2 regions of the Variovorax sp. OV084 genome follow, and region 1 is predicted to be linked to the other one. Evidence: predicted binding sites of a transcription regulator. Region 1 holds the regulator's gene; the other holds the start of a gene.
What was found. Region 1 encodes FliA, which starts transcription of late flagellar genes. Its sites were predicted from a motif close to CTAAAGTTTNNNNNNNNNNNGCCGNTA; they were not measured.
Positions count from the first base shown of each region.

Region 2: BMW87_RS17190 (FlxA-like family protein) is a predicted target of FliA. The motif match lies at 7,884-7,910, and genes of this name have one in related genera.

Region 1 is NZ_FOII01000005.1:68,944-84,569, reverse strand. It holds gene flhA (flagellar biosynthesis protein FlhA) at 1-1,966, shown strand, start outside; gene flhF (flagellar biosynthesis GTPase FlhF) at 1,963-4,398, shown strand; gene BMW87_RS15440 (MinD/ParA family ATP-binding protein) at 4,409-5,215, shown strand; gene BMW87_RS15435 (RNA polymerase sigma factor FliA) at 5,250-5,984, shown strand; gene BMW87_RS15430 (hypothetical protein) at 6,015-6,671, opposite strand; gene BMW87_RS15425 (glycoside hydrolase family 15 protein) at 6,937-8,886, shown strand; gene BMW87_RS15420 (putative antibiotic biosynthesis monooxygenase) at 8,852-9,190, opposite strand; gene BMW87_RS15415 (NAD(P)-dependent oxidoreductase) at 9,238-10,137, opposite strand; gene BMW87_RS15410 (gluconokinase) at 10,134-10,691, opposite strand; gene BMW87_RS15405 (SDR family oxidoreductase) at 10,696-11,475, opposite strand; gene BMW87_RS15400 (2-hydroxyacid dehydrogenase) at 11,609-12,562, shown strand; gene BMW87_RS15395 (L-idonate 5-dehydrogenase) at 12,582-13,655, shown strand; gene BMW87_RS15390 (sensor histidine kinase) at 13,682-15,626, opposite strand, start outside.
Region 2 is NZ_FOII01000005.1:426,366-441,991, reverse strand. It holds gene BMW87_RS17235 (hypothetical protein) at 1-96, shown strand, start outside; gene BMW87_RS17230 (DUF1826 domain-containing protein) at 86-796, shown strand; gene BMW87_RS17225 (PTS sugar transporter subunit IIA) at 845-1,336, shown strand; gene hpaI (4-hydroxy-2-oxoheptanedioate aldolase) at 1,373-2,182, opposite strand; gene BMW87_RS17215 (NAD-dependent succinate-semialdehyde dehydrogenase) at 2,224-3,696, opposite strand; gene BMW87_RS17210 (UxaA family hydrolase) at 3,728-5,251, opposite strand; gene BMW87_RS17205 (tripartite tricarboxylate transporter substrate binding protein) at 5,307-6,302, opposite strand; gene BMW87_RS17200 (LysR substrate-binding domain-containing protein) at 6,433-7,365, shown strand; gene BMW87_RS17195 (universal stress protein) at 7,362-7,808, opposite strand; gene BMW87_RS17190 (FlxA-like family protein) at 7,941-8,294, shown strand; gene BMW87_RS17185 (MarR family winged helix-turn-helix transcriptional regulator) at 8,296-8,844, opposite strand; gene BMW87_RS17180 (tripartite tricarboxylate transporter substrate-binding protein) at 9,033-10,010, shown strand; gene BMW87_RS17175 (mandelate racemase/muconate lactonizing enzyme family protein) at 10,023-11,189, opposite strand; gene BMW87_RS17170 (SDR family NAD(P)-dependent oxidoreductase) at 11,225-11,926, opposite strand; gene BMW87_RS17165 (Bug family tripartite tricarboxylate transporter substrate binding protein) at 11,916-12,887, opposite strand; gene BMW87_RS17160 (dihydrodipicolinate synthase family protein) at 12,947-13,885, opposite strand; gene BMW87_RS17155 (LysR family transcriptional regulator) at 13,994-14,929, shown strand; gene BMW87_RS17150 (RraA family protein) at 14,935-15,606, opposite strand.

The sequences.
Region 1 (15,626 bases):
CGACCTGCTGTTCACCTTCAACATCGCCATGTCGGTGATGGTGCTGCTGGTGAGCATGTACACGATGAAGGCGCTGGACTTCGCGGCCTTCCCGGCCGTGCTGCTGTTCTCGACGCTGCTGCGCCTGTCGCTGAACGTGGCGTCCACGCGCGTGGTGCTGATGCACGGCCACACCGGGCCCGACGCAGCTGGCAAGGTGATCGAGGCCTTCGGGCACTTTCTGGTCGGTGGCAACTTCGCGGTGGGTGTGATGGTCTTCATCATCCTCGTGCTCATCAACTTCATGGTGATCACCAAGGGCGCAGGGCGCATCGCCGAGGTGGGCGCGCGCTTCATGCTCGACGCGATGCCGGGCAAGCAGATGGCCATCGACGCCGACCTCAACGCCGGCCTGATCGGCGAGGACGTGGCCCGCAAGCGCCGCACCGAGGTTGCGCAGGAGGCCGACTTCTACGGCTCGATGGACGGTGCCAGCAAGTTCGTGCGCGGCGATGCGATCGCGGGCCTGCTCATCATGGTGATCAACATCATCGGCGGGCTGGTGGTCGGCATGCTGCAACACGGGCTCGACTTTTCCACTGCCGGCAAGACCTACACGCTGCTGGCCATCGGCGACGGCCTGGTGGCGCAGATTCCGGCGCTCGTCATCTCCACCGCTGCCGGCGTGATCGTGTCGCGCGTGACCACCGACGAAGACGTGGGCAGCCAGCTCACGGGCCAGCTCTTTTCCAACCCGCAGGTGCTGTTTCTCACGGCCGGCATCGTCGGCCTGCTGGGCATGATCCCGGGCATGCCGAACCTGGCCTTCCTGCTGATCGCGGGCGGCCTGGTGTGGCTGGGCCGCCGGCTTGTGATGCGCAAGCCGCAGGAAGCCGCGCAGAAGGCAGCCGCCGCCGCGCAGGCCGCGAACCCCGCGCCCTCGGCCGAGATGGAAGAAGCGACGTGGGACGACGTTGCAATGGTCGACCCGCTGGGCATGCAGGTCGGCTACCGGCTCATTCCGCTGGTGGACCAGTCGCAGCAGGGCGAGCTGCTGGGCCGCATCAAGAGCATCCGCAAGAAGATTGCGCAGGAGGTCGGCTTCCTGGTGCCGGTGGTGCACATTCGCGACAACCTGGAGATCAAGCCCAACACCTACGTCATCAGCCTGAAGGACGTGGAGATCGGGCGCGGCGAAGCCTTCCCCAACCAGTGGATGGCCATCAACCCCGGGCAGGTGACGGGCACGCTGCCCGGCACGCCCACGCGCGACCCGGCCTTCGGCCTGGCGGCGGTGTGGATCGACGCCAGCCTGCGGCAACAGGCACAGGTGCAGGGCTACACGGTGGTCGATGCCTGCACGGTGATGGCCACGCACCTGAACCACCTGATCCAGACGCATGCCGCCGAACTGCTGGGCCGCCAGGAAGTGCAGCAGCTGCTCGACCAGATCGCCAAGACCGCACCCAAGCTCACGGAAGACCTGGTGCCGAAGGTGCTGTCGCTCAGCACGCTGCATAAGGTGCTGCAGAACCTGCTCGACGAAGAAGTGCCCATCCGCGACATGCGCACCATCCTCGACGTGATGGCCGAGCATGCGCCGACCATCAAGGACCCGACCGAACTCACCACGCTCACGCGCCTGGCGCTGGGCCGCGCCATCACGCAGCAGCTGTTCCCGGGCGACACCGAAATGCAGGTGATCGGCCTCGACGGCTCGCTCGACGGCGTGCTGCAGCAGGCCTTGACCAACAGCAGCGGCATCGAGCCGGGCATTGCCGACAACCTGCTCAGGCAGGCGCAGGCCGCGATCCTGCGCCAGGAGCAGATGGGCCTGGCGCCGGTGCTCGTGGTGCAGCACGCGCTGCGCGTGCTGCTGTCCAGATTCCTGCGGCGCAGCCTGCCGCAGCTGAAAGTGCTTTCGCATGCGGAGATTCCTGACTCCCGCACCATCAAGATCACCACCGCCATCGGAGGACGAGGTTGAATTCCAAGCAGACCGACGTGCGCACCACCGCGCGCAAATTCGTCGCGGCCACCAGCCGCGAAGCCCTGAGGATGGTGAGGGAGGCGCTGGGCGCTGACGCCATCGTGCTGACGCATCGCGCAATGGCCGAGGGCGTCGAGATCGTCGCAATGGTCGAGGGCGAAGTGCAGGGGGTGTTGAAAGACACCGCGCCTGTGCCTGCGAAGCCCGTGGTGATCGCGGCGCCCGTGGCATCGGTCCCCGTGCCTGTGGCGGCCCCTGTGCCCGCTCCTGCACCCGCACCCGCTGACACCGTGCTCACCGAACTGCATTCCATGCGCGGCATGATCGAAGAGCAGCTCGCCAGCGTCGTGTGGAACGACAAGCAGCGCCGCGACCCGGTGCGCGGCCGCCTGCTGCGCACGCTGCTTGGCGCCGGCTTCAGCGCGGGCCTGTCGAAGGCCATGCTGGAGAAGATGCCCACCGGCCAGACATACGCCGAAGGCATGGCCTACGTGCGCTCGGAGCTGATCCGCGCCGTGCCAGTGCATGAAGACGAAGACGCGCTGTTCGCGCAGGGCGGCGTGTATGCCCTGATGGGCCCGACCGGTGTCGGCAAGACCACCACCACCGCCAAGCTGGCTGCGCGCTGCGTGATGCGCTTCGGCGCTGACAAGCTCGCGCTGGTGACCACCGACAGCTACCGCATCGGCGCCTACGAGCAGCTGCGCATCTACGGCCAGATCCTCAATGTGCCGGTGTACGCCGTGAAGGATGCGGCCGACCTGCACCTGGTGCTGCAGGACCTGCGCGACAAGCACATGGTGCTGATCGACACCGTCGGCATGAGCCAGCGCGACCGCGCCGTGTCCGAGCAGATCGCGATGCTCGGCCAGAGCCAGCGGCCCGTGAAGCGGCTGCTGCTGCTCAACGCCACCAGCCACGGCGACACGCTCAACGAGGTGGTGCACGCCTACCGCCATGGCAACGAGCTCACCGGCTGCATCTTCACCAAGGTCGACGAGGCCACGCATCCGGGCGCACTGATCGACACCGTGATCCGCCACCGCCTGCCGGTGCACTACATCTCCAGCGGCCAGAAGGTGCCTGAGAACCTGATGCAGGCCGACCGCGCGCAGCTGGTGGACAGCGTGTTCCAGCCGCGCCAGCACAGCCCGCTGTTCGTGCCCGCGGAAAGCGATCTGCACGAGGAGCCGGCGGGCGCGGGCCCCTCGGCGCAGGTGGTGCAGGCGCAAGGCGAGACCGACCGCCTGCGGCTGAAGTACCAGAACCTGATTCGCGCCATGGCGCACGACGCGCAAGAACTCGCCACTGCCGCCAGCGCATTGGCCGGCGCGCAGATCGGCTTCGAGCGTTCGCGCGCACTCTGGCGCCAGGCCGGTGACGAAGGCACCGGCCAGAAGGCCGTGCTGCACGACCTGATGGTGCATGCGCGCAGCGAAGTGGCCGCTGGCTGCGAGACCCATGTGCTCGCGCTGTGCGGGCAGGTCGGGCTGCGCTCGAACGAAGGCGGCGACGCCTATGAATGCCACGGCAGCCTGCTGCTGTCGGACCGCACGGGCCTGCCGTTGGTGGCGCCGAACCAGTGGCTCTCGACCGCCGCCACGCGCGGCATGAAGGACGCCGCGCGCAAGCCCGGCGCACGCCAGGTGCCATGGCTGCGCCAGCAGGACTTCGGCCACAAGCCGCTGGTGTATCTGTTGACGAGGCTGCCCGGCATCGAGGCCATGGTGCAGTGGCAGGCCGCGGGCCAGCGCTGGCTTGCGCGCGCGCCGGGCTCCACCGCGGTGATCGACGTGCGCACCGGCGCACCCGACACGCTCGCGCGCATGGACTTCGAATTCGGCGAGGGGCGGCCCGTGCGCTTTCGCGGCAAGGCGGCGTTGCGCAGCGAGGCGCATGCCGACGTGGTGCTGCGCTTCAACGCGGCCGCCATGGCGGCGGGCATCGGGCGCGATGCGATGCCCGCGCTGCGCTGCGTTGCCACGCGGGTGGTCGATGCGCGCACCGGCAACGTGCTGGCGCAGGGCCATGCGTTGACCAACATCGGCGCGGACGTTTCCACGCAGCAGCTCGCGCAATGGCAGGGCTGGGCCAGCGACGCCGAGCCCTGCTTCCGCCTGCTGCGCGACGGTGTGCAGATGGTCGGCGGTATCGGCGAGCTGGGCGACCCCGACATCATGAAGCGGCTGCTGATCGCCGGCCAGATGACCACCACCGTGTGGCGCCTGTTGCACGCCGAAGGCGAATGGGCCGACCGCACGCGCGCGCTGCTGGGCCAGCTCACGGGGCGCCCGGCGCGCAACGGACGGGCCATGAGCGGCAGTGCGCTGTATGCGGGCGTGGGCAAGCTCTTTCTGCTGCTGGAGGCGCTGGGCACCGAGTCGACCGCTCCCACGCAGGCGCCGCGTGCGCTGGAGAAGTTGGGTTGAGGAATCAGGAATGAACAAGCTGGTTGCGGATCAGGCCGACGGACTGCGGCGCATGCTCGCACCGACGCATGCGCGCGTGGTGGCCGTCGCAGGCCTGGGGCAGGGCGCGGGGAGTACCACGGCCGCGATGAATCTCGGTGTGGCACTGACCCTGCAGGGTCGCAACGTGCTGCTGCTGGACGAGCACTGCCCGACTGTGGGTTCGGCCTGCGAGGTGTGGGACATCGATCCGCTGGGGAACCTGGCCGATGTAGCAAGCCAGCGCCTGACGCTGGATGGTGCAGAGGTCAAGGCAGCCTGCGGCGTGCACGTGCTACCCGCGCCGCACCGCGCGGTGAATGGTGCGGATGGCGAAATCGACCCGCGCAAGTTCTGGCACGACGGCGTCGTCATCGTCGATGCGGCTTTCGACGCCGAAGGCCGGCTGTCGGCGCTCGCGCAGGGCGCGGACGACCTGCTGCTGGTGCTGCAGCCGCACCCCGCGTCGATCACCGCGGCCTATGCGGGCATCAAGCGGCTGCACCATGCGCACGGCCTCAAGCAGATGCGCTTCCTGGTCAACGGCGCGGCCGACGTCGTGGCCGCGCGCCAGATCATGAGCAACCTCGCGCATGCCGCCAGCCGCTATCTCGCGCTGCTGCTTCAGCCCGCGGGCTGGGTGCGCTTCGACCCGCTCGTTGCCGACGCGTGGCGCCTGAAGAAGACCATCGTCGAGGCCTTTCCCGCGAGCCATGCCGCTGTCGACTTCCGGCGCATTGCTGGCGAGGTCGACCGCTGGCCATGGCGCGCGGCCGAGCCGCTGCAGGCCGTGGCCTGAGCCCGCCGACCCGGACAACCCAAGAAGGACGGCCGTGTACACCGCACAGGGAACCATCGAAAAATCACATCTGCTGGCGCAGCACCAGCCGCTGGTGCGCCGCATCGCGTTGCAGATGATGGCCAAGCTGCCGGCCAGCGTGGAGCTGGACGACCTGATCCAGGCCGGCATGCTGGGCCTGCTGGACGCCTCCAGCCGCTACCAGGACAACCGCGGCGCGCAGTTCGAGACCTTCGTCAGCCAGCGCATCCGCGGCGCCATGCTCGACGAACTGCGCGCCAGCGACTGGGGCTCGCGCGGCCTGCGCCAGTCGGCGCGCGGCGTCGAGAAGGCGATCCAGGCGCTGGGCCACAAGCTCGGGCGCTCTCCCACCGAAGGGGAGATCGCCAAGGAGCTGAAGATGGACCTGGAGGCGTATCAGTCGCTGCTGCAGGAGATCCAGGGCTGCCAGCTGGTGTATGTCGAAGATTTCTCCAAGGACGACCCGGACAGCCCGTTTCTCGACAGCCACTCGCAGGACGCGCGCAAGGACCGGCGCGGCAGCGACGATCCGCTGGAGCAGCTGCTGGAAAGCGGCTTCCGGCATCAGCTGGTGGACGCCATCGGTGCGCTGCCGGAGCGCGACCAGCTGCTGCTGAACCTCTACTACGAGGAAGAGCTGAACCTGCGCGAGATCGGCGCGATCCTGGAGGTGAGCCAGTCGCGGGTGTGCCAGCTGCACAGCCAGGCGATCAGCAGGCTGCGGGCCAAGCTGAAGGATGTGCTGTAGCCGACTCCGGGGCCAGGGCCGCCGCCTGAATCAGAAAGTCGCATCGAGCACCTGCGAGGGGATGAGGCCGTTGAGCGTCACATTGTTCGTGAGTGGATCGAACAGTTGCGGTTGCAGAACGTACTTCCAGGCGCCATTCCTGTAGTACAGGAAGTTGAAGGCGTTCGGCAGCGGAATATGCTGGTTGGCGTGGCCGTAGTCGTCGAAGCCGATGTACGAGATCACTTCCTGCCCTTGCGTCTGGATCATCTGATTGATGTTGGCTTGCCCGGGGTGCTGGTGGTGATACACCCTGATCAGATGCGCACCGAGCGGCGAGTTCGTCACCATCAGGGCGCAGCCATTCATGGCGGCGGTGAAGACGAACCTGTGCTGCGGGTTGTGTCGAGGTACGTCGACGAATCCGGGCATCACGTTGCCCTGGATGAAAGGACACCAATACGCCGAGATCGGCTGATCCTGATGGAGGACATTTCCCACCGGCCTCAAGGTGACCTGGAGGGCTTGCGCGGTGCCCTGCAGATCGAACGAGCCCATCTTGGCCGTGTTGAGTACCAGGACCTGCATGACGAAAGCTGGATTCTGCTGCGCCTGCGCGTTCTGCATGAACCACGAAACGCCGTTGATCGCGCGAAGCTGCGCGTACGCAACGGGATCGGCTCGGAAGAGTTGGTTGTGTCCGTTCACGTGTGATGTCTATTTGCGTTGGAATGGGAGGGGCAAAGTAGAGCGCTGCACCATGGGGCCCAAGCGGCGACCTGTGCCGTTTCATCTTCACGAGCCTCTTGTCATTTCGTGCGCGGCTGATGGTAGGAGCGCGACGGTGCGAAGGCCATCCCCAGGAACAAGTAGATGGGTGCCTTATTTGTCATGCGCCATTAGGCGTTGTCCGTCAGCAATCCGCGCCCGCCGCTGGCGTGCCACGCCCGCGCGCACGGCAAAGCTCAGCCTCTTGCCAAAGACTCCCAAGCAACCCTCCGCACGGCTTCACGCCGACCGCCCGAACCGCCCCATTGGCGACTACGCGCTCATCGGCTCGACCCACAGCGCGGCCCTGGTGCATTGCGGTGGCGATATCGAGTGGCTGTGCCTGCCGCGCTTCGATTCGGCCGCGATGTTCGCCAGCTTGCTCGGCGACGAGCGCAACGGCCATTGGACGATGCGCGCCAAAGACCGCAAGGCGCGTGTCACGCGGCGCTACCTGCCCGGCACCGTGGTGCTCGAAACCACGATCCGCACGGCCAAGGGGACGGCCATCGTCACCGACTTCATGCCGCGCCCGGCGCTCGACGGCACGCATGAGGTGGTGCGCATCGTGCAGGGCGTGCGCGGCACGGTCGCCATGCACACCGAGTTCCGTATCCGCTTCAACTACGGCGGGTGGTGCCCGTGGATGGAGCGGCGCGACGGCGCGGTGTTTGCCACGGCCGGACCGGACTCGGTGCGCATCAGCTCCGGCGTGCCGCTGACCAACGAGAACTTCGCAAGCTTTGCCGACTTCACCGTGTCCGCGGGGCAGGCCATCGCGTTCAGCCTCGACTGGTTTCCTTCGCACCTGAAGCCACCGGTGACGCGCGATGCCAGTGCGCTGCTGGCGCGCACCGTCGCCGAATGGAGCGCGTGGACCGGCCGCTGCGGCTACCACGGCGAGTTTCGCGAGCCGGTGATGCGCTCGCTGCTCACGCTCAAGGCGCTCACCTACGAGCCCACCGGCGGCATCGTCGCCGCGCCGAGCACCTCGCTGCCCGAACTGCCGGGCGGCGAACGCAATTGGGACTACCGCTTCTGCTGGCTGCGCGACGCGGCGCTCACGCTCTACGCGCTGATCGGTTCGGGCTATGTCGAGGAAGCCAGCGCCTGGCGCTGGTGGCTGATGCGAGCGGTGGGCGGCTCGCCCGAAGAGCTGCAGGTGATGTACGGCCTGCACGGCGAACGCTCGCTCACCGAGCTCGAGCTCGGCTGGCTGCCGGGCTACGAAGACAGCCGCCCGGTGCGCATCGGCAACGGCGCGCACGGGCAGCGCCAGCTCGATGTGTACGGCTCGGTCATCGCGGCCTTTCATGCGGCGCGCAAGGCCGGGCTGGCGGACATGGAAAAGGTGTGGCCGCTGGAGCGCGCCATCGCGAAGCACCTGATGGTGCTGTGGAAGGAGCCCGACTGCAGCCTGTGGGAAGTGCGCGGCGAGCCGCGCCACTTCGTGCATTCCAAGATCATGTGCTGGCTGGCCTTCGACCGGGTGATCGCGAGCGCGACGGAGTATGGGCTCGAAGGCCCTGTCGAGCGCTGGCGCGAGGTGCGCGACGAGATCCACGCCGAGGTCTGCGCCCGCGGCTACGACGCCGCGAGCAATTCATTCGTGCAGTACTACGGCGCAGACACGGTGGATGCGGCGCTGCTGTGGATGCCGCTGATCGGCTTTCTGCCGATTCATGATGCGCGGGTGCAGGGCACCATCGCGCGCATCGAGAAGGAGCTGATCTTCAACGGGCTGGTGTACCGCTATCGCACAGAGAAAGGCGTGGACGGCCTCGAAGGCGGGGAGGGCGCGTTTCTCGCGTGCAGCTTCTGGCTGTCGAACGTGTACGTGGCCATGGGCAAGCTGCGCAAGGCGCGAGCCCTCTTCAAGCGCCTGCTGGCGCTGGGCAACGACCTGGGCCTGTTCGCCGAGGAATACGACCCGGTGGCGCAGCGGCAGCTCGGCAATTTTCCGCAGGCGTTTTCGCACATCGGGCTGATCAACAGCGCGCATGCGCTGGTGTCGGCGGCCGGTGGCGTGTGGGAGCTGGCGGACCTCGATGGCAAGGCGGCATCGAAGAAGACGGCGCCGAAGAGAGCGGCACCGAAGAGGACGGCAAGAAAGACGCCGCTCAGGCGGCCGGCAGCGCGAACTCCTCGGCGCTGAACACCGTGTGGAAGACCGTGCCGTCGAACATCTCGAACAGCTTCTTCGAGACCTCGCGGCTTTCATGGCGAACGGGTGAGTCGAGTGCGCGGGCGATGTCCTCGCGACTCGCATAGCGGATCGACAGCACCATCGCCAGTTCGGGGTCGCTCACATCGCTTTCGATCTGGCGCAGCACGCGCACTTCGAGCGCACCGGGGAAGCGGGTCCACAGCGGCACGAGTTTTTCGTGCACGTGGCGGTCGAAGGCTTCTTCCATGCCGGCCTTGACCCGGCCCCTGAAAAACGCGCAGCGGATGAACATGGTGTCTCTTCTTTCCTGGGTGAAAGCTGTGTGTGGCGGGAGGCGCTTCAGCCGCGCCCGTAGCCGTCGAACTGCCGCATCATGGCCGCCGTGTCTTCGGCGCCGAGCCCGGCCGCGACGAAGGCTCGGTGCAGCTCCGAGACGGCGCCCGCCAGCGGCATCGGCAGGCGCTGGCCTTGCGAGAAGGCCTGCACCGCTTCGAGGTCCTTGAGCATGTTGTCGATGCGGCCGGTAGGCGTGTAGTCGCGCGCGGCCATCTTGGGGCCGAACTCGCGCAGGATCTGGCTGTCGGCGCGGCCGCCGGCCAGTGCGGCGGGCAGCTTCGATGCATCGACGCCACCGGCTTCGGCCAGCCGCACCGCCTCGGCCACGGCCTGAAAGCCGATGGCGCAGAGCAGCTGGTTGACGAGCTTGGTGGTCTGGCCCGCGCCGCTGTCGCCCATGTGGGTGTAGTTGGCGCACAGGCTGTCCATCACGGCGCGTGCGCGCAGCACGTCGTCGGCGCTGCCGCCTGCCATCACCGTGAGTTGCCCGAGCAGGGCCTTGGGCGCGCCGCCGGAAAGCGGCGCATCGACGAAGCCCATGCCCGTGCGCTCGCGCAGCGACTGTGCGAGCCGGCGCGTGGAAGGTGGGTCGATGGACGACATGTCGATCAGCAGCCGCTTCGCATCGGCAGGTGCGGCGGCGGCAATGCCGGCCTCGCCGAAGATTGCGCGCTCCACCACCGCCGCAGAGTTGAGGCTGGTGATGACGAAGTCGCTGGCTGCCGCTGCCGCTTGCGCGGTGTCGGCCGCTTGTGCGCCTTGCGCTGCCAGCGCGGCCACCTTGGCCGCATCGAGGTCGAACACGTTCACCCGGTGGCCGCATTCGAGCAGCCGGCGCGCGATGGCCGAGCCCATGATGCCCACGCCGATCACGGCCACGCGCTGGCTGGATGCTGCTGTCATGCAGAGACTTTCATGGAAGCATCCTTCGAGCGTTGAACGAGCCGTGCGCCGATGTCGGCCACGATCTGCTGCACGGGCACGGCGATGTCGGCGTGCAGCACGTCGGGTTCGCTCGCGTCGGGCCTCTCCAGCGTCTTCAGCTGGCTGTCGAGCAGCGCCGGCGGCATGTAGTGCCCGGTGCGTTGTTCCATTCGCTGCCGCACCAGCGCGGGCGACCCGTCGAGAAACACGAATTGCAGCTCGGGCGACGCGGCGCGCAGCCGGTCGCGGTAGGCGCGCCGCAGGGCGGAGCAGGCCACCACCACGCCACGCGGCGCGGCCGTGCGGTCGGCGAGGCTGGCGCCCACGCGGTCGAGCCAGGGCCAGCGGTCTTCGTCGGAGAGCGGCAGGCCGGCGCGCATGCGCGCCACGGCCTCGGGCACGTGCAGGTCATCGGCATCGACCCACGGCACGCCCAGCGTCTGCGCCAACCCGGCGGCCACGCTGCTCTTGCCGGTGCCCGACACGCCCATTACCACCACGCTCAGGCGCTGCGGCTGCTCTGGATGCTGCACGGTGCTACAGGCTCGAGGTGATGCCGCCATCCACATACAGGATGTGGCCGTTGACGAAGCTCGACGCATCCGAGGCCAGGAAGATGGCCGCGCCGCCGAGTTCTTCCACGTCGCCCCAGCGGCCGGCGGGCGTGCGGCCCGAGAGCCACGCCGTGAAGGCTTCGTCGGCCACCAGTGCCTGAGTGAGTTCGGTCTTGAAGTAGCCCGGCCCGAGGCCGTTGACCTGGATGCCGTACTTGCCGAGGTCGATCGCCATGCCCTTGGTGAGCATCTTCACCGCGCCCTTGGTGGCGGCGTAGGGCGCGATGCCCGGGCGGCCCAGCTCGCTTTGCACCGAGCACACGTTGATGATCTTGCCGCGCTTGCGTTCGATCATGCGTTGCGCGACGAAGCGGCCGACCAGGAAAACGCTGTCGATGTTGGTGGTGGTGATCTTGTGCCACGCGTCGATCGGGAATTCGGCGAACGCGCCGCGGTGCTGCATGCCGGCGTTGTTCACGAGGATGTCGATGGCGCCGATGTCGGCCTCGATGGCGGCCACGCCGGCTTCCACCGCTGCGGCGTCGGTCACGTCGAAGGCCATGGCCTCGGCCGCGATGCCCTTGGCGCGCAAGGCGTCGCGGGCGGCGTTGAGCGACGCGGCATCGCGTGCATTGAGCACCACGCGCGCGCCGGCGTTGCCGAGCGCAGCCGCCAGCGCAAAGCCGATGCCCTTGCTGGAGCCGGTGACGAGGGCGGTGCGCCCGGAAAGATCGAAGAGTTTCAAAGGAGGCTCCGAGTACATGGCTGACGGCATAAGTTACCGGTATCTTTTGAGATCGTCAACTGGTAAAACCTCCGCTGGCATTATTTTCTTTCATCAATTAAAGTTACCGGTATCTTATTGAGTCGCAACCGCTATCCGAGGAGACACCCGCTTGACCGCTACCGCTACATCCCCGCACGTGCTGATGCCAGGCACCTACCCGGAATGGGACATGGCGCCGATGCGGGCGGCCTACACGCTGCATCGCCTCTGGGAAGCGCCGGACCGGCAGGCCTTCATTGCCGAGCACGCGCCGAACATTCGCGCGGTCGCAACGCGCGGCGAGCTGGGTGCCAACGCCGAACTGATCGCCGCGCTGCCTGCGCTGGAGCTGATCGCCTGCTACGGCGTGGGCACCGACGGCATCGACCTTGCCGCCTGCCGCGCGCGCGGCATCCGCGTGACCAACACACCCGACGTGCTCAACGGCGACGTGGCCGACCTCGCCGTGGGGCTCACGCTGGCGGTGCAGCGGCGCATTCCGGCGGGCGATGCTTTCGTGCGCAGCGGCGCGTGGGCCGGTGGCGGCATGCCGCTGACCACCCGAGTCTTCGGCCAGCGCATCGGCATCGCGGGCTTCGGCCGCATCGGCAGCACCATCGCGCGGCGGCTCTCGGGCTTCGACGTGGAGCTGGGTTACTTCAGCCGCACGCCGAAGGCCGACAGCCCGCACCGCCACTTCGCCAGCCTGAGCGCCATGGCCGACTGGTGCGACGTGCTCATCGTCATCCTGCCCGGCGGAGAGGCCACGCGCGGCATCGTCAATGCCGAGGTGCTGCAGGCGCTGGGCCCCAGGGGCTGGCTCGTGAACGTGTCGCGCGGCACCACCGTCGACGAAGGCGCGCTGCTGCAGGCGCTGGAGGCGCGCGGCATTGCCGGCGCGGCGCTGGACGTGTTCCTCAACGAGCCGCGCATCGACCCGCGCTTTGCCGCGCTCGACAACGTGGTGCTGCATCCGCACCATGGCAGCGGCACCGAACAGACGCGCCGCGCCATGGGCGAACTGGTGCGCCGCAACCTCGAGGCCCACTTCACGGGCCAGCCTCTCATTACTCCCGTGCCCTGACTGGCCGAAGGAAAGAATCATGCGTTTGCGTTGTATGTGCCTCGTGATCCACGCCCCCGACGACCTGCGTCTGGACGAACAGGACGCCGGCGAGATCGGCCCCGGCCAGGTGCTGGTGAAGGTCGGCATGGGCGGCATCTGCGGCTCCGACCTGCATTACTTTCACAACGGCGGCTTCGGCACCGTGCGCATCAAGGAGCCGATGGTGCTGGGCCATGAAGTGGCCGGCACCGTGGTGGCGGTGGCGCCCGGCGTCGAGAGCGTGCGCATCGGCGACAAGGTGGCCATCAACCCGAGCCGCCCCTGCGGCGCCTGCAAGTTCTGCCTCGAAGGCCTGCCCAACCAGTGCCTCGACATGCGCTTCTACGGCAGCGCCATGCGCACGCCGCACGTGCAGGGCGCGTTCCGCAACATGCTGCTGTGCGAGGCCACGCAGTGCGTGAAGGTGGCCGAGCACGTGCCGCTGCGCCTGGCCGCGCTGGCCGAGCCGTTCTCGGTGGGGCTGCACGGCGTGTCGCGCGCCGGTCCGCTGCTGGGCAAGCGCGTGCTGGTGTCGGGCTGCGGACCCATCGGCGTGCTGGCCATCGCGGCGGCGCGCGCGCATGGCGCAGCCGAGATCACCGCCACCGATGTGGTCGACGAGCCGCTGGCCATCGCGCGTGCCATGGGCGCCGACAACGTCATCAACGTCGCGCAGGACAAGACCTGGGTGTCGCGCTATTCAGCCGACAAGGGCACCTTCGACGTGATGCTCGAATGCTCCGGCAACGAGCGCGCACTGCGCGACGGCCTCGAAGTGATGCGCCCGCGCGGCGTGGTCGTGCAACTGGGCCTGGGCGGCGACGTGAGCATTCCGCAGAACATGGTGGTGGCGAAAGAGCTCAGCATCTGCGGCTCGTTCCGCTTCCACGCGGAGTTCGCGCTCGCGGTGCGGCTCATCAACGAAGGGCGCGTGGACCTGTCGCCCGTGGTGACGCACACCTTCCCGATGCTGCAGGCGCGGCAGGCCTTCGAGCTGGCGAGCGACCGTCAGAAGGCGATGAAGGTGCTGATCGACTTCGCGGACGTGGGCGCGGAGGCCGTCGCGGCATGACGGGTTTTCCGCAGACGCCCGCAGCGTCATTGGCTCGCGTTAGGCGTTGCGCGCGCCAGCAGGCGGATGTGTTCGAAGTCCAGCATGTCCAGCGCATGCCGCACCGCGTCGACCAGCGCCGAGTGGCGCGCGTCGGCCGCAAGCCGGTCGGCCCATTCGTGCAGGTCGCTCCAACGGCCGTCGCGCGCGAGCGTTTCGAGTTCGTCGCGCACCGATGCGGGAAGCGGCGCGATCGCGGGCACCGGTGGACGTCTCACCCTGTGGCCCGGTACGGGCACGGGCGGTGCATGGCGCGGCTGCTGCGGCTGCTGTGACTTGGTGGCTAGGGGCAGCAATTCTTTCGGCGCGTCCTTCACGATCACCGAGAAGTGCACACGCGTTCCCAGGTTGCGGTGGCTCTCCAGCAGCAGGCGCCCGCCCATGTGCTGCACGATGCGCCGCGCGATCGCCAGCCCCAGTCCGTGGCCGTTGGCGCTGGGCGCGCCCTGCGCGATGGCCTGGACGATGCGCGCCTGGTCTTCCTTGTCGATGCCGATGCCGCTGTCCCACACGTCGAACCTGAGCCGCCACGAGTCCGCGCGCGGCCGGGCCTGCACGCGCAGGCCGATCTTGCCGTCGCGCGTGAACTTCGCGGCGTTCGACAGCAAGTTCAGCAGCAGTTGCTGGAAGCGCTTGCTGTCGATGTACACCGCGACCGGCAGTGCGCCCAGCACCTCCAGCTCGAACCGGTTGTGCTGCCGCTGCGCGAGCGTGTCTGCGTACTGCGCGATGTCGTCGATCAGCGCGCGCAGGTGCACCGGTCGGGGCTCGAAGGCGAAGGGCAGCAGCTCGCTCTTCGCGTAGTCGAGCAGATCGTCGATCAGCGCGAGCTGGTAGGCCACGCTGCGCTCGATGGCCTGCAGCCGCTCGGGCGGCGGCGAGCTGTCGCCATGCAGCAGGCGCGCGTTGCCGATGATGGTCGACAGCGGTGCGCGCAGGTCGTGGCTGATGTAGGCCAGCAGCTGCGTCTGCTCGCGCGCCTGGTGCTCGGCCTGCTCAAGCGCGGCGTTCAGCGCGTGCGTCTTGCGCTTCACTTCTTCCTGCAGCCGTTGCTGTTCCTCGGCCTGCCAGTGCACCAGCGTGCGCTGCGCGACGCGCTGCTGCCGCGACAGGTGGTGCGCCCACGCCGCCAGCGCCACCAGGCCGACCAGCATGCCCGGGAAGCCCAGCGCATAGGCGTCGAAGCCGGGGATCGTGTGCGCCGGCATCGCGAGTTCGGTGAGCCGCAGGCACACCCCGACGGTGACGATGCTCATCACCGGAAAGGCCAGCCGCCCGCCAGGTCCCGCGCGCCGCATGTAGATGAAGGTGCCGACGGTCAATGCGAGAACCACCACCGGCGCGCTCAGCGTGCCGGCCAGCGCGAAAGGCGCGTACGGCCCCAGCAGCGTGCCCAGCACCACGACGCATTGCCCTGCCGCGAGCACCGCGAAGAGCGACAGTCCGGGCGCGCGCACCGGGCTGCGCCGCGACACCGCGTACAGGTAGAACATCAGCGAGAGCACGCAGCAACCCGCGGTGACGCCGGCCGCGCGGTAGCTCCATTCGAGGCTGTCGGGCCACAGCGCCAGCCGTGCATGGCCGCGGTAGGCGCCCTCGTAGAGCGCCACGAGCGCGAAGCCCAGGCTCTGCAGCGCCGTTGCCAGGTCGCGCGAGATGAACCACAGCGCCAGCGAATACACGGAGAGCACCAGCAGCCCGCCGATCAGCAGGCCGTCGAGCAGTGCATGGCCGCTTTCTGCTTCGCGCCAGGCGTCGGCCGAATACAGCGCCGGCGCGAGCTTGACGCTGCTGTTCGTCTGAACCCGCACCAGCACGCGAGCCTGCTCGCCGGGCTGCAGGTCGAGGGCCAGCGTCGGTACGCGCTCGCGGTCCCGTCCGGTGCGTGATCGCACCGACACGCCGGTTTGCTCATGTGTCCACGTGGCCCAG
Region 2 (15,626 bases), 360 kb from region 1:
CACTGTCTGCTCGAATGCGCACCCGATGGCGAGATCGGCCACCTCACAAGCTGGCGCGAGCATCTCCAGCGTTGTGGTCTGGCCAATGGCGGCTGACCTGGAGAGCGTGGTCGCCGATGCGACGGTCGATTCCGGCAAGACCTTCGTCCACGATTGCCTGAGTCGGCCAGCGCCCTTGCGGCTCCCGCCGGAGATCCTGCTCGGCCAGGACATCGACGTGCTCGAACGCATTCTGGAACCGGGCATCGACCTGGCGCTGTGGCGGCGCGAACCGCAGGCTCCGATTGCTGCATGGCTGGATGCCTTGCCTCCGGCCAGGCATCCCACGGCGCAACTGCAATTGCGCGCGGCCGATGTGGCGGCTGCGCTGCAGGCGGCATGCAAGACCTCCCGCACGCCGCGTGGGCCCGGGCGAGACGCTCTGCTGGCAGACATCGACATGCTCGCCACACGCTTCGCGCTGATCACTGGCAGCCCCCGGATGACCCTTACGCTGCAGGTTCGCGGCTGTGACATCGATGAAAACTGGCACCTTGACCATGCCGGGCTGCATCTGCTGTGCAGCTACAGCGGCCTGGGCACCGAGTGGGTGGCATCTCCGCACGCAGACACGGCACTGCGGATGCCGAAGTGCTTCGCAGGACCTTTCGAGCGCATGCCGCTCCAGGCGGTTGCGCTCCTTCAGGGGCGTGGCGTGGATGCGCAAGGCGGTGATCGAGGGCTTGTGCACCGTTCGCCGCAACTGCGCAACCTCGGATCGCACCGCTACGTGTTGCGTCTGGACGAACTGCGGTAGATGCGCTCCAACCGGGCGCATTTTCATGAAATTCGAGGAGACGATTCGATGACACACGACATCGCGCAGATTGCCGCCTGGCTGCAACCGCAGGACATCCTGTTCGACGCCGATGTCCGGGATCGAACGCACGCGCTCGAGCTTGTTGCGGCGACGATCTGCGGTGCTCGCGGCCTCGACCCGGCACCGGTTTTTCGCGCGTTGTGTCGACGTGAACAGGCTGGATCGACCGCCCTCGGCAACGGATTCGCGATTCCACACGCACGCATCGACGGCATCGAGCGGCCGATCACCCTGTTCATTCGCACCAGGCGGCCGATTGCCTTCGATGCCCTGGACGGCAAGCCGGTCTCCCAAATGCTGGCCATCATGGTGCCGGAGGACGGCACCAAGGACGATCATCTGCAGTTGCTCGCGCTGATGGCCCGCCTGTTCTCCGAACATCGTTTCCGGGCGCAGCTCGATGGCGCGCCGGACGCGGCGGCGGTCGAGGACGCGTTTCGGGCGGGAACTGCGCGCGTGGCTTCTGCTTCCTCGTAGCGAGGGGTTCTCTATCTCGCTAACTGCCGCCGTGACTCAGTACGCCCCGCGCGATTCAGGCGGCACGGGAGTAGAAACCGGCGCACCGAGGAAGTCGGCCGCCAACTTGCGCGCGGCGCCCGCGTACAGCAGCACGTCGACGCCGACGGCGACGAAGGTGCAGCCGAGTTCGAGGTAGCGGCGCGCCAGCTTCGGATCGGAGGTCAGCGTGCCGGCGGCTTTGCCTGAGGCCACGATAGTCCGCATCGCACCTTCGATGGCTGCCTGCACCTCGGGGTGGCCGGGCCGGCCGCGATGGCCCATCGAGGCCGCGAGGTCGGCCGGGCCGATGAACACGCCGTGCACGCCGTCGACCTCGCAGATCGACGCGAGGTTGTCCAGCGCCTGCACCGTCTCGGCCTGCACCAGCAGGCAGACTTCGTCGTCGGCTGCGTCGAGGTAGTCGGTGCGCGCGCTCCACTGCGACGCGCGTCCGACTGCGCTACCCACGCCGCGAATGCCGCGCGGTGGATAGCGTGTGGCAGACACCAGCGCACGCGCCTGCCCGGCGGTGTCGACCATCGGCACCAGCAGGTTCTTCGCGCCGATGTCGAGCAGCTGCTTGATGAGCGCGGTGTCGCCCTGCACGGCGCGCACCACCGGCTGGGCCCGATGCGGCGCCACCGCCTGCAGCGCGGCCAGCGTCGAGCGCAAGTCGTTGGGGGCGTGTTCGCCGTCGATCAGCAGCCAGTCGAAGCCGGCGGTTGCGCTGACCTCGGCCATGTACGGATCGGCCATCGAGAGCCAGAGGCCGACCTGCGGCTGGTTTGCGGCCAGGGCCGCCTTGAAGGGGTTGTGAGCGGGCATGTGGGATCTGTCGAAGAGTGGTGATGGATGGGCGCCGGCCGTCAGTCCAGCTGCCCCTGGCACACGTACTTGGTGTGCAGGTAGTCGTCAAGCCCGTGGACCGAGCCTTCGCGGCCGTAGCCCGAGTCCTTCACGCCGCCGAAGGGCGCGGCCTCGGCTGCCAGCGCGCCTTCGTTGATGCCGACGATGCCGGTCTCCAGCGCATCGGCCACGCGCCAGATGCGGCGCACGTCGCGTGAATAGAAATACGCGGCCAGGCCGAAGGGCGTGTCGTTTGCTTGCGCGATCACCTCGGCCTCGTTCGAGAAGCGCGTCAGCGGCGCGACCGGGCCGAAGGTCTCTTCGCAGGCGCAGGCCATGGTGGCGTCTGTATCGGCGAGCACGGTCGGTGCGAAGTAGTTCGAGCCGAGCTCGGGCAGCCGTGTGCCGCCGGTGAGCACGCGCGCGCCGCGCGCCACTGCATCCTGCACGTGCCGCTCGATCTTCTCGACTGCGCGTGCATTGATCATCGGCCCGATCTGCGAGGCCGCATCGCCGGCAGGTCCGACGCGCAATGCCGCCACGCGTGCAACCAGCAGTTCGGAAAAACGTTCGTGCACTGCCTCATGCACGAAGACGCGGTTCGGGCACACGCAGGTCTGGCCGCCGTTGCGGAACTTGGCGGCCATCAGGCCTTCCACCGCGGCCTCGATGTCTGCATCTTCGAACACGATGAACGGCGCATTGCCGCCGAGTTCGAGCGACAGCTTCTTGAGCGTGTCGGCCGAACGGCGCGCGAGGTGCTTGCCGACGGGCGTGGAGCCGGTGAAAGTGATCTTGCGCACGCGCACATCGTCGAGCCAGGCATCGACCACTTCGGGCGTGCGCTCGCGCGATGCGGTGACGATGTTCAGCACGCCCGGCGGTACGCCGGCTTCCGCGGCAAGGGCCACAAGCGCGAGCGAAGTCAGCGGCGTGTCCTCGGCCGGCTTGCACACTACAGTGCAGCCCGCGGCAAGCGCCGGCGCGATCTTGCGCGCGATCATCGCGGCCGGAAAATTCCACGGCGTGATCGCAGCGACCACGCCGACCGGTTCGCGCAGCGCGAACATGCGCCGGCCCGGCACGGGCGCCGGAATGACGTCGCCGTTGGCGCGCGTGGCTTCCTCGGCAAACCATTCGATGTAGCTGGCCGCATAGGCAACCTCGCCGCGGCCTTCGGCCAGCGGCTTGCCTTGCTCACGCGAGATGAGCCGCCCCAGGTCTTCCTGGTGCGCCATCACGAGATCGTTCCAGCGCTTGAGGATCTGCGCGCGCTGCTTGGTGGGCGTCTTGCGCCAGGCGGGAAAGGCGGTATGCGCGGCATCGACGGCTGCGTGCGCGTCGATTGCGCTGGAGTCGGGTACCTGCGCGATGAGGGCGCCGGTGGCCGGATCGGTCACATCGAGCGTGCGGCCGGAAGCGGAGCGCAACCATTCGCCGGCGATGAAGTTGGCCGTGCGTTGCAGGTCGGGGCGCGAAAGGGTCAGGGGCATGGAGAGAAGGAGAAAGGAGAAAAGAAGGCGGTCAGCTCACGATGCCCAGGTGCCAGGGCACGAACTCGTGGTCGCCCAGTCCGAGCGTCTCGCTCTTGGTCGGCTCGCCCGAAGCGTGGCGCAGGATCTGCTCGAAGATCTGCTGGCCCAGTTCGGGCACGGAGAGTTCGCCGTCGATCACCACGCCGCAGTTGATGTCCATGTCTTCCTCCAGGCGGCGAAACATCGGCGTGTTGCTCGCGAGCTTGATCGTCGGCGCGGGCTTGCTGCCGAACATCGAGCCGCGTCCGGTGGTGAAGCAGATCAACTGCGCGCCGCTGGCGATCTGCCCCGTTGCGGCCACCGGGTCATAGCCCGGCGAGTCCATGAAGACGAAGCCAGGCTCGTCGATGGGTTCGGCGTATTCGTACACCGCGCGAAGCGGCGTGGTGCCGCCCTTCATCGCAGAGCCCAGCGATTTCTCGAAGATGTTGGCCAGTCCGCCGACCTGGTTGCCGTGGCCCACCACGCCGTTGAACTGCGCGTTCTGGCCGGCCGCGTAGCGCTCCCACCAAGCCAGCCGGTCGAGCAGCTTCTGCCCGACCTCGGGTGTTACGGCGCGGCGCGTGAGCATGAATTCCACGCCGTGGATCTCGGGCGTTTCCGACAGGATGGCCGTGCCGCCGTGGCGCACCAGCACGTCCATCGCCGCGCCGAGCGCGGGGTTGGCGGTGATGGCCGAGAAGCCGTCGGAGCCGCCGCATTCGAGCCCTATCTTCAGATGGTGCGCGCCGACGCGCGTGCGCCGTGCGGCATTGGCCTCGGGCAGCATTTCTTCGATTGCGCGGATGCCGGCCTCGATGGTCTGGCGCGTGCCGCCCACCTCCTGCATCACCAGCGTGCGCATCAGGCGGCCCGCTTCGAGCCCTTGCGAATCGACCAGCGCATCGACCTGGTTGCGTTCGCAGCCCAGGCCGACGATCAGCACGCCGGCCAGATTCGGATGGCGCGCATAGCCCGCCAGTGTGCGGCGCAGCACGTCGAAATGTTCGCTCGGCGATGACATGCCGCAGCCGCTGGTCTGCGCGAAGGCGGCCACGCCATCCACGTTGGGAAAGGCGGCCATGCGCTCGGGCGTGAAGTGCGCGGCGATGCGCTTGATGACCGTGGCCGAGCAGTTCACCGACGACAGGATGCCGATGAAGTTGCGCGTGCCGACGCCGCCGCCGGGCCGCTCGAAGCCCATGAAGGTCGCGCGTTCGGCAACCGGCACGAAGTCCACCGGGCGCACGTCCTGGCAGAAGGCCGGGTCGCGGTAGCTGTCGACCAGCGTGAGGTTGTGGCTGTGCACATAGTCGCCGGCCTGCAGGTCGCGCGAGGCCACGCCGATCACCGTGTCGTACTTCTTCACTTCCTCGCCGGCCGCGATGGCGCGCGACGCGATCTTGTGGCCGGCGGGAATCTGGGCCCTGGCGCGCACGCCGAACTCGGCGATTGTTTCGCCCAGGGCAATGGCGCTCTTGGCGACCAGCACGTTGTCGTTCGAGTGCAGGCGAAGCAGGGGGCTGTCGTTCATGGCGTGGCTTGGGGTTGCTTCGAGCAGGTTCGGATACCGGTGGGCGAGGGCTTCATCAGCCCTTTTCCATCAGTTCCTTGAGGTTGAGCTTGCGGATCAGGTCGGTCTCTTGCCGGTACACGGTCTGCACGTACTTCTGGTATTCGGGGCCGTCCTGGTACATGACCGGCGCATCGATGCTTTCCGCCACCTTGCGGAACTCTTCGCTGTTGACGGCCGTGCGGAACGCATCGCGCAGCCGCTTCTCGACTGCGGCAGGCAGGCCCTTGGGTGCACCGATGCCGTTGGGCGCTTCCACCACCACGTCGAAGCCGAGCTCCTTGAGCGTGGGCGTGTCCTTGAAGCGCGGCGTGCGCGCTTCGCCCCAGGTGGCGAGCAGGCGCAGCTTGCCGCTTTCGACGTGCGGCGCCCACGAACTGCTGTCGGCCAGCATGTCGACCTGTTCGCCCAGCACGTCCTGCAGCGCGGCCGAGCCGCCCTTGTAGGCGATGGCGTTGAACTTCACGCCGGCGGCCTGCGCGAACTGCTCCATGCCCACGTGCGTTGCGCCGCCGATACCGGCGTGTGCGTAGGTGACGGTGCCGGGATGGGCCTTGGCCTGCGCCACGGCGTCGCGCAGCGACTTGAACGGCGAGCGTGCCGGCACCGCGATGCCGAAGGTCTGGCCCGAAGTGCGCGCAAGGTAGGTGAGGTCTTTCAGTGGATCGAGCTGCACCGTGCCGATCTGGGAGAAGCGCGTGACCGAAATCGGTATCTGGCCGATCGTGTAGCCGTCGGGCCGAGCCGAGGCCAGCGCCTTGGTGCCGATCATTCCCGAGGCACCTGCGCGGTTCTCCAGCGCAATGGGCTGCCCGAGTTCGCGTGCGGCGATCTGGCAGATGATGCGCATCGACCGGTCGGCCGTGCCGCCCGCGGGCCACGGGCAGATGAACGTGAGGGGGCGTTCGGGGTAGTCGGCGGCCAGCGCGCGAGCGGGGGCGGTGGCGAGAGCTGCGGCGCCGAGGCCGCCCAGCACGAGCTGGCGCCGCGCCATGTTGCGAGGGGTTTTCATCGTTGTCTCCAGAAATCGTTGTTCGGCAAGCACAGCGGATTCTTCCGGAGACAATCATTGCCATCCAATGAAATAGCGGACTCTCTTCATGAGCTCCAGGTTATGAAGAAGAAAGCCCGCTCAAAGCGCCATGAGCCAGATCGACCGCGTTCTTCGTTCCAACCTCAAGCTGCGTCATCTGCAACTGCTGGTGGCGCTGGACGAGTTTCGCCACCTCGGGCGGGTCTCGGAGTTTCTTTCGATCACGCAGCCGGCCGTTTCGAAGATGCTGGCAGAGATCGAGCGCATGTTCGATCTGAAACTGTTCACGCGCTCCACGCGCGGCACCGAGCCCACGCCCTTCGGCGTCACGGTGGTGCGCTTTGCGCGCTCGGTGCTGGCCGACTACCAGCGCACGCGCGACGAGATCGATGCCGTGGCCAGCGGCGGCGCAGGCCGCACCAGCGTGGGCGCGATGGTGGTGGCCACGCCGAGCCTGCTCGTCAAGGCCATCCAGCAGCTCAAGAAGCAGTCGGCACTGACCACCGTGATGGTGGAAGAGGGCGATCTCACGCGGCTGCTGCCTCGTCTGCGCGTGGGCGAACTCGACCTGATCGTCGGCCGGCTGGAGCCCGGCTATGCCTCGCCGGACCTGGAGACCGAAGCCCTCTACACGGAGCAGATGTGCATCGTGGTGAGCCCCGGCCACCCGTTGGCGGAGGCTGCCAGGCCAAGCTGGAAGATGCTCGCCGAGCTGCCCTGGGTGGTGCCCCCGCCGTGGGCTTCATCGCGCTCGAAGCTGGCCCAGATGTTCTACAAGCACCGCCTCGTGCCGCCGGCGGACATCGTCGAGACAGCGTCGTTTCTTGTCACGCTGTCCGTCATGCATGAGCGGCCGGCCGTGGGGTTCCTCGCGCGAAGCGTCGCACGGCACTTCGCGAAGCAGGGGCAGCTGTGCATCCTGAAGATCAACGTGCCGATCGAGCTTCCGCCGGTGGGCATCATCACGCTGCGGGGGCGTTCGCAGACGCCCGCCAGTCAGCTACTTATGGAATGCCTGCGAAAGGTCGCGCCGCCGCGTTAGCGCAGCACCAGCACCGGAATGTGCGAGTGCGTCAGCACATGCAGCGTCTCGCTGCCCATCAGCAGGCGCGCCAGGCTGCGCCGTCCGTGCGAGGCCATCACGATCAGGTCGCACTGCTGGTTCTTCGCGGTCGTGATGATGGCCTCGGCCACCTGGTTCGACTTCATGACGATGGCCTGCGGATTGCGGACGCCCTTGGCGACCGCAGTGGCCACGACCTTGTCGACCAGTTGCTGCGCGGCGCGGTCCGTATGCTCCTGGGAGGCCTGGATGTCCCGCTGGCTCAGCATCATCGAGCCTTCGAAGTAGCCGACCGGCTCGATGTGCGCGACGGTGACGCTCACCAGTTCCGCGTTGGTCAACAGGGCCAGGTCGATGGCGGCGTTGACTGCTTGCTCCGACAGCGCGGAGCCGTCGGTTGCGACAAGAACACGCTTGTACATGGCAGGCTCCTTGGCCCCCGGCACCGCGGGTGCCCTCATGTTCAGTCTAGTTCGCGATCGCGGTCATGCAAGGCCCTTCAGTTTTCGCCTCGGTTGCCGATAACCCTCCTGAGGACACAACAGGGGACCCAGATGCTGAATGCCATCAGTGCGACCGGCAGCGCCAGAAGCGGAGGCGACGTCAACGCCGAAATCGCGAAGATCCAGCGCCAGATCACGACGACTCAGAAGCAGATCGCGGAAACGCAGGGCCAGCTGCTCGGCACGCCCGAGGGCGATGCACGCGATGCGATCCGGCTGCAGCTCGAAGCGCTGGCGGCCCGGCTTGCCATGCTGCAGCAGCAGATGAACGCGCTGCGCACGGCCAGCGTTCAAAAGAGCGCGATGGCTTCAATGGAAGAGAGCAGCAGCAGCGGCAGCAGCACATCGCAGCGCGCCAACGCTGGTAGCACTTCGATCGGCAGCATGCTGGACGTGAAGGCCTGACTCAACCTCCGCGTTCCGGCCACCGGTGCCGCGTGCCCCCCGAGCGCCGGTCCGCCTTCTCCATGACAACGCCCTGCACGAGCAACTGCTCTCCGCGTTGTTCCAGGTGCTGCAGGCAGCGAAGAAAGACATCGAGATCCGCAGGCTCGATGCCTTCGAGCAATTCGGTGTTCAGCCCCGCGATCCGGGGAAACAGCCTGCCGAACAACTGCTGGCCCGAAGCACTCAGCCGCACGTGCACTTCGCGGCGGTCCTGAGCGTCCTGCCGCCGCACCACCAGCTTCTTCTCGACCAGGCTGCGCAGTCCGCGCGAGGTGCGCACGCGGTCCAGGTGCAGGTGCGTGGCCAGCGTCGACGCAGTCATCTCGCCCTCCTGCGCCAGCGTGGCGATCATTCCCCACTCGCGGCGCGTGATGCCGAAGCCTCCTTCGACCAGGCGGGTCGCCATGCCGTTGCCCGAGCGCATGGCTCGTGCCAGGCGGTACAGCAGCAGGTCGTTCAGGGAACGGGGCGCGCGCAACGCTGCTGCATCGGGAAAAGCTTGTTGCATACGTATGAAAAATGGGATGGGGAGTGTGGTTCGCCCGCCTCGGAGCACTGGTAGTTGATTAGATCAACTGTTTGCCCATACGTATAAACCGGTAACAAATTTGAACGAACGGAAACAGTCTTGGCGCGCGATTTTCGCCGTGAAAACTCGCGCGCCCCCGTTCACGACAACCGCTCGCAGGAGATCCGATGCCCGCATTCCTTTCCAGGCGCAAGCTCATCATGGCGTGGGGCATTGCCCTGGCCGCTTGCGCTCCCATGGTCCACGCCCAGGCGCTGGACGGCGGGCCGCTCACCCTCGTGGTCGGCTATGCGCCGGGCGGCAGCACCGACCGCATCGCGCGCCTGATCGCCGAGCGGCTGACGCCCAAGCTCGGCGTTCAGGTGAGCGTGGAAAATCGTCCGGGCGAGGGCGGCCGGCTCGCGGCCAAGGAAGTAAAGCGCGCCCCCGCGGGGCAGAACGTGCTGATGCTCGGCAACCCCGCCGTGATGGTGGTCGCGCCGCTGGTCTTCAAGGACGCGGGCTATGACCCCGACAAGGACTTCGTGCCCGTGTCGCAAGTCAGCAGCTACGACTTTGCGCTGGCGGTCGGCAACAAGCTCCAGCTCGACCGCGCGATGTTTCTCGTAAGCCGGCTGTGGGCACATCCGGAAGAGGCGATTTTCGGCGTGCCCGCCACTGGCAGCCTGCCTCACTTCTTCGGCCTGATGGTGGGCGATGCGCTGAGCGTGCAGCCGCAGATCAAGGGCTACGGCGGCTCGGCGCCGCTGGCGGCCGACCTGAGCGGCGGCAGCCTGCCCATTGCCATCGACACGCTCGATTCGCTCTATCCCCAGCACGTGGCCGGCAAGATCCGCATCCTGGCCACCTCGGGCAAGAAGCGCGCGAGCTTCGCGCCCAACATTCCCATCTTCCGCGAGGCCGGCATGAAGATCGATGCCGACGGCTGGAACACCTTCTTCGCGCCCAGCACCATGCCGAACGCCAAGGTGCAACTGCTGGCCAACGCGATCCGCGACGTCATGAAAGACCCGGGCCTGCAGAAGGCGGCCGACGCGCTATACATCACGCCCGTGATCAGCAATGCGGCCGAGACCGCGCAGATGCTGAAGGCCTTTCGCGCGCAGTGGGAGCCAGTGGTTCGGCGCTCCGGCTTCCAGCCCTGAGACTTTCTTTCGTCAGCTCGCAAGCGCCCGCATCTCCGCAATGAGATCGGCCTTGCCCTCGAAGCCGATGCCCGGCAGCGGCGGCAGCGTGACGTAGCCGTTGTCCACCTTCACGCCATCGGGGAAGCCGCCGTAGGGCTGGAACAGGTCGGGGTAGCTCTCGTTGCCGCCGAGCCCGAGGCCGGCCGCAATCGCCAGCGACATCTGGTGGCCGCCGTGCGGAATGCAGCGCGAGGGCGACCAGCCGTGCGCCTTCAGCATGTCGAGCGTGCGCAGGTACTCCACCAGCCCGTAGCTCAGCGCGCAGTCGAACTGCAGCCAGTCGCGGTCCGGCCGCATGCCGCCATGGCGGATGAGGTTGCGCGCGTCCTGCATCGAGAACAGGTTCTCGCCCGTGGCCATGGGGCCGGCGTACACCTCGCCGAGCTTCGCCTGCAGCTCGTAGTCGAGCGGATCGCCGGCTTCCTCGTACCAGAACAGCGGGTACTGCGACAGTGCGCGGCCGTAGTCGACGGCGGTCTTCAGGTCGAAGCGGCCATTGGCATCCACCGCCAGTTGCTGGCCGGGGCCGAGGATCTTCAGCACAGATTCGATGCGCTCGCAGTCTTCAGCGAGCGTGGCGCCGCCGATCTTCATCTTCACCACCGAGTAGCCGCGCTCAAGGTAGCTGGTCATCTCGCGCTGCAGGCCTTCCACGCCCTTGCCGGGGTAGTAGTAGCCGCCCGCCGCGTAGACGAACACGCGCGGGTTCGGCGTGCCGTTGCCGTAGCGCTCGGCCAGCAGCTGGTAGAGCGGCTTGCCCGCGATCTTGGCGGTGGCGTCCCACACCGCCATGTCGATGGTGCCCACGGCCACCGAGCGCTCGCCGTGGCCGCCGGGCTTCTCGTTGATCATCATGCGGGCCCAGATCTTGTGCGGATCGAGGTTGTCGCCGGTTTCGTCGAGCAGCGACGCGGGCTCGGCTTCGAGCAGGCGCGGCAGGAAGCGCTCGCGGATCAGCCCGCCCTGGCCGTAGCGGCCGTTGGAGTTGAAGCCATAGCCGATGACGGGCTTGCCGTCGCGGATCACGTCGGTGACCACGGCCACGAGGCTCAGGGTCATCTTCGAGAAGTCGATGTAGGCGTTGCGGATGTCCGACTTGATGGGCCGGGTGGATTCGAGGATGTTGACGATTTTCATGGTCGGGTTCGGGGGATGGAGAAAGCGAAAGACGTTCAGCGGTGCAGCGACGAGCCGCCGCAGATGGCGACGTCCTGCCCCGTGATGGCCGCCGCCGGCGGCGACAGAAGAAAGCCCACGAGCGCAGCGATTTCCTCGGGCTGTATCAGCCGGCCGATGGGCGGCATGCGCGGCGCGCTGCCCGCGCGGGCCGGGTCCTGCAGCATCGAGGTCTGCGTGGCGCCGGGCGACACCACGTTGACGGTCACGCCCTGGGCCGCGACCTCCGCCGCCCAGCTGCGCGCGAGCGCGATCAGCGCTGCTTTGGTCGCGGCGTACTGGCCGCGACCGGGCAGGCCTTGCGCGACGCGGCTGCCGACGAACACGACGCGGCCGTGGCCGCGCGCGGCCATCGCGGGCACGAGCGCATCGGCCAGCCGCGTGGCGGCGTCGACGTGCAGGCGCCACATCAGCTCGCCGCCCGCGTGGTCGAGCGAGCCCAGCGGGCCGACGCGCAGCACGCCGGCTGCATGCACCAGCGCATCGACGTTCTGGAGCGCGGAGGCCGTGCGCGCGATGGCGTCGGCATCGCACAGGTCGACGGCTACATGCACGAAGCCCGCGTGAGACAACGTGGGCGCGGCCAGATCGAGCCCGCTCACGCGCCAGCCCGCTTCCAGCAGGTGCAACGCGATGGCGCGGCCGATGCCGCCGCTGCTGCCCGTCACCACCGCATGCGGGGCAGCCTCATTCGACATGGATGTTGCCCTCCACGATGATCTTCTTCGAGCGCGCCATGTCCTCGGCCTGGAACTTCACGAAGTCTTCGACGCTGCCCGGTGTCAGCAGCAGGCCCTGCGCACCCAGCGTCTCGCGCATGTCGGTGCCCAGTGCTTTGTTGACCTCGGCGTTCAGCCGCTGCGTGACGGCGGCCGGCAGCTTCGCGGGCCCCCACAGGCCATACCAGCTGTAGAACTCGTAGCCCGGGATGCTCTCGCCCACGGTAGGCACGTTTGGCAGGCTCGCGGCGCGCGTGGCCGAGGTCACGGCAATCACCTTCACCATGCCGCTCTTGTGGTACTGCAGCGAGCCGAGGATGGGGTCGATGAAACCGTCGATCTGCCCGCCGATCAGGTCCTGGAACGCGGGCGCCGTGCCCTTGTACGGCACGATCAGGTAGTCGAGCCCGCCGCCCGCGCGCTTGAGCAGTTCGGTCGACAGGTGGCCGGCCGATCCGATGGAGCCCACTGCGAAGGTCATCTTGCCCGGGTGCGCCTTGGCGTACGCGATGAGCGACTTCACGTCCGTCACCGGCAGGTTCTTGTTGACGGCCACCGACAGCGGCGCCTTGGCCACCAGCGCCACCGGAGTGAAGTCTTTCACCACCTCGTACGGCACGGCCTTCATGGTCATCGGCGCCGTCGTGAAGGTCGAGGCGTTGAACAGCAGCGTGTAGCCGTCGGCCGGCGCCTTCGACACCACGTCGGCGCCGATGACGCCGTTGCCGCCCGCGCGGTTCTCCACGATGAAGCTCTGGCCCGTCTGCTCGCCGAGCTTCTGCGCCAGCAGGCGGCCGATGGTGTCGAGCGTGCCGCCCGGCGGAAACGGAATCACCATGCGCACCGGGCGGCTTGGCCAGGTCTGGGCGAAGCCGGCGGTGGATGCCGCGGCCAGTGCAAGGGCGGCCAGCGTGGCCCGCAGGAAATGGTTGCGTTGCATGTCTCTTGTCTCCTTGTGGTTTTTCATCGGGGCATCGCGGGTGTCGCGGCCCCGTGGGCTCAGCGCTTCGACAGGCCGGCCTGCTGCACGGCGGCGTGCAATGCATCCATCTCGCGCGCATTCGGCGCTTCCGTCGGCGGGCGCACGGTGGCGTTGTCGAGCACGCCGGCCAGGAACATGCCGCCCTTCATGCGCGCGTGCGCCTCGCCGGTCGGCTCGCCGCCGCCGTACACCGCATCTTTCAGCGGCGTGATGAGCGCCTGCACCGCCATCGCCTTCTTCAGATCGCCGGCCTTCACCGCATTCCACAGGTCGATGATCAATTGCGGAATGAAGGTCGCGAAGCCGACCAGCGCGCCGTCCACGCCCTGCACCATCGAGGCCAGCAGGTACTCGTCGTGGCAGGTCAGGATGGCCTTCGATGCATCGGCCTCGCGGATCGCCTGGATGTCGCGGGCGTACTTGTTCATGTCGCGCTGGCCTACCTTGAAGGCCTGCAGGTAGGGCAGGCGCGCCAGCTCGGCCAGCAGCTGCGACGAGTAAGAGGCGCGCGTCCAGGCCGGATACACGTGGCAGACCAGGTCCAGCTCCGGCGCGGCGCGGTGGATGGCCTCGAAGTACTGCAGCGCATGGCCGGGCGTGAAACCGAAGCGCAGCCAGTGGTGCGGCGGCATCACGTCGAGCGCCACCGCGCCGGCAGCCTGCGCGGCGCGTGCATGCTCGGCGGCCTCGGCCAGGCCTTCGCACACGATCGACGAGATCACCGGCGTGCGGCCGCGCAGTTCGTCGGCCACGATGCGCGTCACCTCGGCGCGCTCCGAGGGCGTCAGCGAAAACACTTCGCCGGTGTGGCCATTGGTCATGATCGCCACCACGCCGTCATGGCCGGCCAGCCACGAGGCCAGCTTGCGCAGCGCCGGCTCGTCGATGCGGTGGTCGGCCGTGAAGGGGCAGGAAATGGCGGGGATGATCCCGCGATAATTCGCGATGGAAGGCATGCTGTGTCTCCGTTGTGGTTCAAGGTGCAGGAATGGGTGCATCTTTTGCCGGCGGGGCGCGAGCCGTCCAATACTCGAATCGCATACAACTATTCAACTGCGCTGCGCATGGGCCCCGGCAACCGACCCCTCGACCTCGAATGGCTGGAAGATTTCCTGGCCCTGGCCGAGTCCGGCAATTTCTCGCGTGCCGCGCAGGCGCGCTCCATTGCGCAGCCCGCCTTCAGCCGCCACATCCGCTCGCTGGAGGAGTGGGTGGGCGTCGACCTGTTCGACCGCAGCGGGCACCCGACCGCGCTCACGGCGGCGGGCAAGCGCTTTCAGCCCCTGCTGCAGGAAGTGCTCGCGGGCCTCGAAGCCGCCCGCATCAAGGCCCGCGCCGCGCACGACCTGGATGCCGCCAGCCTGAGCTTCGCCGCCACGCACGTGCTGTCGCTCACCTTCTTCCCGCGATGGCTGGGCAGCGTGGAGTCGCGCCTGAGCATGGGCCCGATCCAGACCGTTTCCGACAGCTCGTACGCCTGCGAAGACCTGATGCTGCAGCGCCGCGTGCAGTTCGTGCTGTGCCACGGACACGCAGGCGCGCCGGGGCGGCTCGACGACACCGGCTACCCCGTTCAGCGATTGAGCGAAGACGTGCTGGTGCCCGTGAGCGCGCCCGATGCAAACGGCGCTCCGCTGCATGTGCTGGGCGCAGGCCAGTCGCCTTCCGTGCTGGCCTACAGCGATGCCTCGGGACTGGGCCGGATCATGCGGGCCATGCAGGACAGCGAATTCGGCAAGGACTTCGCTGCGTCGCTGTCGATCGTTTTCACGGCCCACCATGCCGCGCTGCTGCGCACCATGGCACTCGAAGGCCGTGGCCTCGCATGGCTGCCGATGAGCCTGGTGGCCGAAGACCTGCGCAGCGGCACGCTGGTCGACGCCGGCGCGGGCGGCTGGCGCGTGCCGGTGGACATCCGGCTGTACCGCCAGCAGGCGCACATGGCGCCGGTGGCGGAAGCGCTGTGGGCGCTGGTCAGCGGCGGCGCCTCAGGCGCCTGACCGCTTCAATTGGCGCAGCGTGCCTCGAGAGCATCGAGGAACGAGCGGTCCCAGCGTCCTTCCTTCATCGCCTGGATCGTGCGCGCTTCCGTTTCCAGGTGCGCGCGGGCCTTCTCGATCAACAACTCGGCCTCGTCGGGCGAGAAGGCCAGCAGCCCGTCCTGGTCGCCCACCACGATGTCGCCCGGGTTCACGATCATGCCGCCGACCGACACCGGCACGTTGATCTCGCCGGGGCCGTCCTTGTACGGGCCGCGATGGTTCACGCCGCGCGCGTACACCGGGTAGTCGCGCTCGCGGATCTCGGCCACGTCGCGGATGGCGCCGTCGAGCACCAGGCCCGCGGTGCCGATGGTCGCGGTATAGAACGACAGGATGCCGCCGATCACGGCGTTGGTGATGTCGCCGCCCGCATCGATCACCAGCACGTCGCCGGGCCGGCAGAACTCGAAGGCGCGCATCGGCGTGAGGTTGTCGCCGCCGCGCGTCTTCACGGTGACTGCCGTGCCCGCCATGGTCTTGTGCCCGGGGCGGTGGTAGGGCTGCAGGCCGACGCTGCCGATGTTGCGGTGCAGGTTGTCGCTGAGCGCGGTCACCGGAATGTCCTGCAGCGCGGCGATGATGGCCGGCGCCACTTGCGGGGCCGACGGGTTCTTGCGGATGGCTTTGTAGGGCATGACTGGTCCTTGTGAGTTCT